Regions from separate parts of the Sulfuriflexus sp. genome, predicted to be linked through region 2. Evidence: predicted binding sites of a transcription regulator. Region 2 holds the regulator's gene; the other holds the start of a gene.
What was found. Region 2 encodes FNR, which switches genes on or off when oxygen is low (the NO sensors DNR and NnrR bind a similar motif). Its sites were predicted from a motif close to TTGATNTANATCAA; they were not measured.
Positions count from the first base shown of each region.

Region 1: a site for FNR is predicted at 1,973-1,986, ahead of hemN (oxygen-independent coproporphyrinogen III oxidase). Genes of this name have one in related genera too.

Region 1 covers NZ_JAVVES010000030.1:15,500-18,911, reverse strand. Annotated here, with positions in the region: gene amrS (AmmeMemoRadiSam system radical SAM enzyme) at 1-491, shown strand, start outside; gene RQ738_RS07280 (S24 family peptidase) at 608-958, shown strand; gene prmB (50S ribosomal protein L3 N(5)-glutamine methyltransferase) at 955-1,893, shown strand; gene hemN (oxygen-independent coproporphyrinogen III oxidase) at 2,241-3,412, shown strand, end outside.
Region 2 covers NZ_JAVVES010000024.1:14,057-17,468, reverse strand. Annotated here, with positions in the region: gene moaA (GTP 3',8-cyclase MoaA) at 1-574, opposite strand, end outside; gene fnr (fumarate/nitrate reduction transcriptional regulator Fnr) at 764-1,489, shown strand; gene RQ738_RS06270 (thioredoxin family protein) at 1,561-2,055, shown strand; gene RQ738_RS06265 (gluconate 2-dehydrogenase subunit 3 family protein) at 2,048-2,638, shown strand; gene RQ738_RS06260 (GMC family oxidoreductase) at 2,635-3,412, shown strand, end outside.

The sequences.
Region 1 (3,412 bases), on a different contig from region 2:
TGCGACCGGTGCTGGATACCTTGCTCTACATCCAGCATGAAACGGATGTCTGGCTGGAGACCACGACCTTGTTAATCCCGGGGGAAAATGACAGCGAAGCGGAAATCGAGGCCATGACCCAATGGGTAGTCGAGAATCTCGGCCCGGATATGCCCATGCACTTTTCGGCCTTTCATCCCGATTATAAAATGCTCAATGTGCCACCGACGCCCCGCGAAACCCTGGTCCGGGCACATGAAATTGCCCGCAAAAACGGTGTGCGCTATGCCTACACCGGCAATCTTTATGACGTCGATGGTGGCACGACTTATTGCCACAGTTGCGGGGCGAAGCTCATTGTCCGTGACTGGTACGAATTGAAGGACTGGCAGCTGGATAAACACGGCCACTGCAAGCAATGTGGCACAGCCTGCGCCGGCGTATTCGAGGCCTCCCCCGGGCAGTGGGGGGCTCGCCGCCAGCCGGTCCGCCTGGCCGATTTTGCCAGCTAGCCCGGCTGATTCCCCGCTTTTACTTGACTTCACTGCACCGCGCCCTAGACTCGCAAGCCTGATGATTTAGACAGCGGCCAGACACCTTATATATGGCCCGTGTTCAGGAGTGAGCCATGAGTGGTGGATGTACCTCAGATGTAACCGAACCGTTTGCCTTGCAGGCGCTGGGCGATAGCATGGAACCCGAATTCGAGGATGGGGCGATCATTATCGTCGACCAGGCCGCGCCCTGTGGCAATGGTTCCTACGTGGTGCTCGATTACCAGGGTGAAACCCATTTTCGTCAATACGTTGAGGAGGATGGCAAGAAATACATGCGACCGCTAAACACTGCCTATGAAACGGTCGAACTGGCTGAACCCTTCAGTGTCCGTGGCGTGGTGATTCAGAAATACTTCAAACGCAAACGTACCCATTATGACTGGACCACGAAAGAAATTGCCGTGGCCCGTGTTACCTCATGAGCCAGGGACAACTGCCTGTAGAAGAGCTGCATAGCCTGGCTGACTTTATTCGTTGGGGCGCCAGTCGTTTTAACGAAGCCGGGCTGCACTATGGTCACGGTACCAATAATGCGGTTGACGAGGCACTGACACTGGTATTGCACGCCCTGCACCTGCAGCACGGCCTCGCCCCGGAGCTGTTTTCCGCGCGTCTCACACGGGACGAAAAACAGCGCGTTTTTGACTTGCTTGGCCAGCGTTATGAACAGCGTATCCCGGTGCCTTATCTGACTCATGAGGCCTGGTTTGCCGGCTTGTCATTTTATGTTGATGAACGTGTGCTGGTACCGCGTTCGCCAATTGCCGAACTCATCGAGCAGCAATTTGAACCCTGGGTCGACGCCGAACAGGTTGGCCACGTGCTGGACATGTGTACCGGCAGTGCCTGTATTGCCATTGCCTGTGCCCACGCCTTTCCGTATGCCCAGGTTGATGCGGCCGATATCTCGACGGATGCACTGGCGGTGGCGCAAAAGAACATTGAACAACATGGTCTGGAAGGGACGGTAAATCTTTACGAATCCAACCTGTTTGCGAACCTGCCGGTGCAGCGTTATGACATTATCGTCAGCAACCCGCCGTATGTGTCGGCCGGGGAAATGGCGGCATTGCCGGACGAGTACAACCATGAGCCGGCGATGGGCCTGGCATCGGGTGAAGACGGGCTGGATGCTTGTGTCGAGATCCTGGCCGAGGCCGGTAACCGCTTAAGTGATGACGGTATCCTGGTTGTGGAAGTCGGTAACAGTGCCGAGACGCTGGCGACGCGTTTTCCGCAGGTGCCGTTTCTCTGGCTCGACTTCGAACGCGGTGGCGAGGGTGTGTTCCTGTTGACCGCGAAGCAGGTCAGAGAACATCAGGTCGAATTTACAGGCCAGCGACGCGCAGCCGGTTAAAGGAAACAGGGCTGAAACCTGAAACAGCGCTGCACGTGCTTAATGACACGCATCGCTATGGCCTGGATATCGACGAGGATTGATCCAGATCATAGCTGCCGGTTAAGAGGCGCGGCATAATCTTTCGTCATTCAGCGGAATAGAATCAGGCGGCATCATTGCTGTCCCGTTAACGTAAGCCTGATAAGCAGTAAGCATCGGGTAAATAAGACAATGTGTTATCGAATCTAAATCCCCTCACCCTAACCCTCTCCCGGAGGGAGAGGGAATTAACGAGACAGCAGTGAGGCGGCATACTAGCCTTCTCCCGGAAGAAGAGGGAATTAACGAGACAGCAGTGAGGCGGCATGAAACAAACCGAACAACAAGTCATCTTTGACCTCGAGCTACTGAAAAAGTACGACGTTAGTGGCCCGCGTTACACTTCCTATCCAACCGCGCCCCAGTTTGATGCCGGTTTTACGGAGCAGGATTACCGGGCCTGTATCGCCGACAGCCAGGCTGCAGGGCCTTCCCGGCCATTATCGCTGTATGTGCATCTGCCGTTCTGCGACACGATTTGTTACTACTGCGCCTGTAACAAGATCGTCACCAGGGACCGCGCCCGCGCTGTCCCCTATCTGCAACACCTCTATAAAGAGATCGCCATGCAGGCGGTCCTGTTCGATAGTGATCGCATCGTTGAACAATTGCATTGGGGTGGTGGCACGCCGACCTTTATCAGTCATGCGCAAATGACTGAACTGATGCAGCATCTTCATCAACAGTTTAATTTTGCCGCGGATGAAGCCGGCGAGTACTCAATCGAGATCGACCCGCGAGAGGCCAATGCGGAAACCATCGCCGTGTTGCGCGATATCGGTTTTAACCGCCTGAGCCTCGGCGTGCAGGACCTCGATGAAGGCGTGCAGAAGGCGGTGAACCGCATCCAGTCTGAAGAGGAGACCTTTGCCGTAATCGATGCCGCGCGTGCCGAGGGCTTCCGTTCCATCAGCCTGGATCTGATGTACGGCCTGCCGCGGCAAACGGTGGCCGGTTTTATGCGTACCCTTGAGCGTGTGTTACAGGCCGAACCGGATCGGTTGTCACTGTTTAACTACGCGCACATGCCGACCCTGTTCAAACCACAACGACGCATCAATGATGCCGAGTTGCCGGATGCGCAGACCAAGCTTGATATCCTGCAGGCCAGTATCGAACACCTCGGCAAGGCCGGTTATGTGTACATCGGTATGGATCACTTTGCCCGCCCGGATGATGAACTGGCAGTGGCCCAGCGCGAAGGCAAATTGCATCGCAATTTCCAGGGTTACTCGACGCACGCTGACTGTGACCTGCTGGCCTTCGGTGTGACGGCCATCGGCCAGATCGGTGACAGCTATAGCCAGAACCAGCGCGAGGCGGAGGCCTATTACACGGCACTCGACGCCGGGCAGCTGCCCCTGTTACGCGGCATGCGCCTGAGCGAGGATGACAAGGTCCGGCGTCATGTGATCCAGACCCTGATTTGTCACTTTGC
Region 2 (3,412 bases):
GCATGGTCTCGATGAGGCGCAGGGTAAAATCGTGCTCAAGACAGAAATCGACCATATCCCCGAACTCGTCATCATTGACGCCGCGCATGGCCACCATGTTTAACTTAATGGGTTGAAATCTCGACTGTTTTGCCGCCATCAGGCCGTCGATCACCTTGTCCAGCCTGCCGTTCGTGATGGCCTTGAAGCGCGCTGGCTGAAGCGTATCGAGACTGACATTGATGCGCGAAACCCCGGCCCGGACGAGAGCCTCGGCGTGTTTGGCGAGGCGGACGGCATTCGTGGACAGGGAAAGGTCTTCAATGCCGGGCAGAGCGGCCAGCCTGGCGGCGAGGTCAGGCAGGCCCTTGCGGACCAGCGGTTCACCTCCCGTGAGGCGAATGCGCTTGACGCCGAGTTCACCAAATGCCGCCATGACACGCTCTATCTCCTCGAAGCTCAGGACATGTTCCCGGTCTTCGAAATCGTGGAAGTCCCTGGGCATGCAGTAATTGCAGCGCAGATCGCACCGATCGGTCACCGAAAGGCGGACGTATTCGATAGGGCGGTTGAAACTGTCTATAAGTTCGGGCATGCAGGCTCTGCCAGATGGCGTGATTGGTCTTGGAGAGTATATCGTCGCCGGCAAATCATCAACAGGCTGAATACAGGTAAATAAGCATAAAATACCCCGAGTTATACGGTCAATTAGGCACTATACTTATCTGCCGGGGATGGTCACAATAGTTACCAAAGCAAGAATAAGCACAGAATCGGAAACGCAATGAGCAAACCAACATCGACGGATAATGTGTTCCATGTCAAGCCGGCCTGTGAGGACTGTGGCGTGCGTCGACTGTGTCTGCCGGTATCGCTGGAGGGTGAGGCGCTGACCCTGATGGACCGCCTGGTGAAAAGACGCACGCCCCTGAAGAAGGGGGACTATATCTATCGCACCGGCGACAGGTTTCATTCCCTGTATGCCCTGCAATATGGCGCCATCAAATCCTACGGTCTGACTGTGGAGGGCAAGGAGCAGATCACCGGTTTTCACCTGACAGGTGAAGTCCTCGGACTCGACGCGATCGATTCCAGCCTGCACAGCTGTAACGCCGTGGCACTGGAGAAGACCGAAATCTGCGAGTTGCCATTCGATGCCCTTGAGCAACTCGAAAAGGAAGTGCCCAGCCTGCAACACGACCTGGCCTGCATCATGAGCCGCGAGATCCGTCGTGACCAGGGCATGCTCATGATGATCGGCGGCAGCTCGGCCGAGCAACGGCTGGCGCGTTTTCTGCTTAACCTGCGCGAGCGCATGCTCAAGCGTGGTTTCGACGGTAATCAACTTCGCTTGCCGATGACGCGGCAGGACATTGGCAATTACCTCGGGCTGGCCTTCGAAACCATCAGTCGCCAACTGGCCCACCTGCAGGAAATCGGCATGCTGGAGATTGATAACAAGACCATTCGTCTGCTCGATATCAGCGGGCTGGAAAGCCTCGCTGCCTGACAGACCCAATATGCTCACGACCTGGATGAGCATGAGAAGCATGAGGAGCGAATAAAAGTCACATGCAGGTGATGAAAGCACTTCTCTTTGGTTTTGCCCTTATTGCAGCGACAACTGTTGTCGCGGCCGATGAACGTATCCCCGATTACAGCCAGCACTATGACCCTGAGCGTGATCCGTTTCAGGATGGCCGTGATGCAATTGCCAATGCAACGGCAACGCAGCGCCGTGTACTTATTGAGCTGGGCGGCAACTGGTGCGCGTGGTGTAAAAAGCTGGATCTTTTTATTAACAACAATCAAAGCGTCAGGAAAAAACTTTATGACCATTTCGTCGTCCTGAAGGTTAATGTCAGTGACGAGAACCCGAATCACGAATTCCTGGCAACGTTTCCGAAAGTAACCGGCTACCCGCACTTTTTTATTGCGCACAGCGATGGCTCGGTATTAGCTTCAAGGGACACGGCCGGATTTTTGCAAGAGGGTGAATATTCAAAGCGTCGTTTTCTCAGGTTTATTGACCTCTGGGTTATAAACAACAACGCCACAATGACCGCACATGAGTAACAGACTCGACGAATGGGACCGGCAGGTTCCGGCCGCGGTGCTTGCCAGGCAGCAGCAGCTGAATTCAAGGCGGCGTTTCCTTGCTGCGTGTGCCGCCCTGCCATTGCTGGCTGCGGTGCCGGCAGGAGCAGCTGAAAAACAAAGCGCGTGGCAGGCAAGGGAACCGTGGCGCACCCTGGCCGCTGTGCAGGAACACTTGTTTCCCGCCACTGGCGAGGCCCCCGGGGCCAGTCAGATCCACGCGCTACAGTATCTGAAAAACGTCATTGACCTGCACGGCATCGAAGAATCGGAAAAGGCATTTATTCAAAATGGCGTGCAATGGCTGAACGGCATCGCCAGAGACCTGTACTCGGCGGGTTTTATCGAACTGGCTACGGCGGAAAAGGAAAAGACCCTGCGCAAGGTAGCCTTGAGCCGCGCCGGCGAGAACTGGATAGCTACCTTGTTGGCGTACATTATTGAAGCGCTGCTGACGTCGCCGGCTTACGGCGGCAACCCGAACGGGGTTGGCTGGAAGTGGCTGGGTCACCAGCCGGGCTTCCCGCAACCGCCGGCTAACAAGGTGTATTACCGCTTATGAGCAAGGTCTATGATGTTTGCATCGTTGGCAGCGGCGCCGGTGGCGGCCCGGTCGCGCTAACCCTGGCCGAAGCAGGGTACTCGGTGCTGGTGCTGGAGAAGGGGCCATGGTTCAGGGAAGAAGACTTCTATAAAGACGAACTGGCCTGTTGCCGGCGCAGTGTCTACACACCGAAGCTGCAAGATGAACAACACGTCATCGAGGACACAGGCCGCGATGGCTGGGAGGCGACGCCGACCGCGGAATCGGGCTGGGACTTCTGGAACGGCAATTGTGTCGGCGGTGCCTCAAATTTTATGAGTGGTTTCTTTTACCGCCTCAAGCCGGAAGACTTCCACCTGCACGCCAGCTTCGGTGAGATCGAAGGCGCGAATGTGGCGGACTGGCCGATTCGTTATGCCGACCTTGAACCCTATTACACAAAGGCAGAAACAGAAGTGGGGATCTCAGGGCGCGTGGTCGGGCATCCCCTTGCCGAACCGCGTTCGACGCCGGACTTCCCCTACCCGCCCACCCGCGAACACCCGATTGCGGAAAGAATCGACCAGGCCTGCGCGGATCTGAAATTTCATTCCCTGCCTACGCCGCGCGCGATATTGCCGCATACCGACAAGGGCCGGCGCGGTTGCGAATATTCCGGCTACTGTGGCAGTTATGGTTGTTCCTCAGGCGCCAAGGGCAGTTCACGCGCGGCCCTGCTGAACCGGGCAGTCGCGAGCGGGCGTTGCGAGATTCGTCCGCACGCAAAGGTCTATCACCTGGGCAGTGACCAGG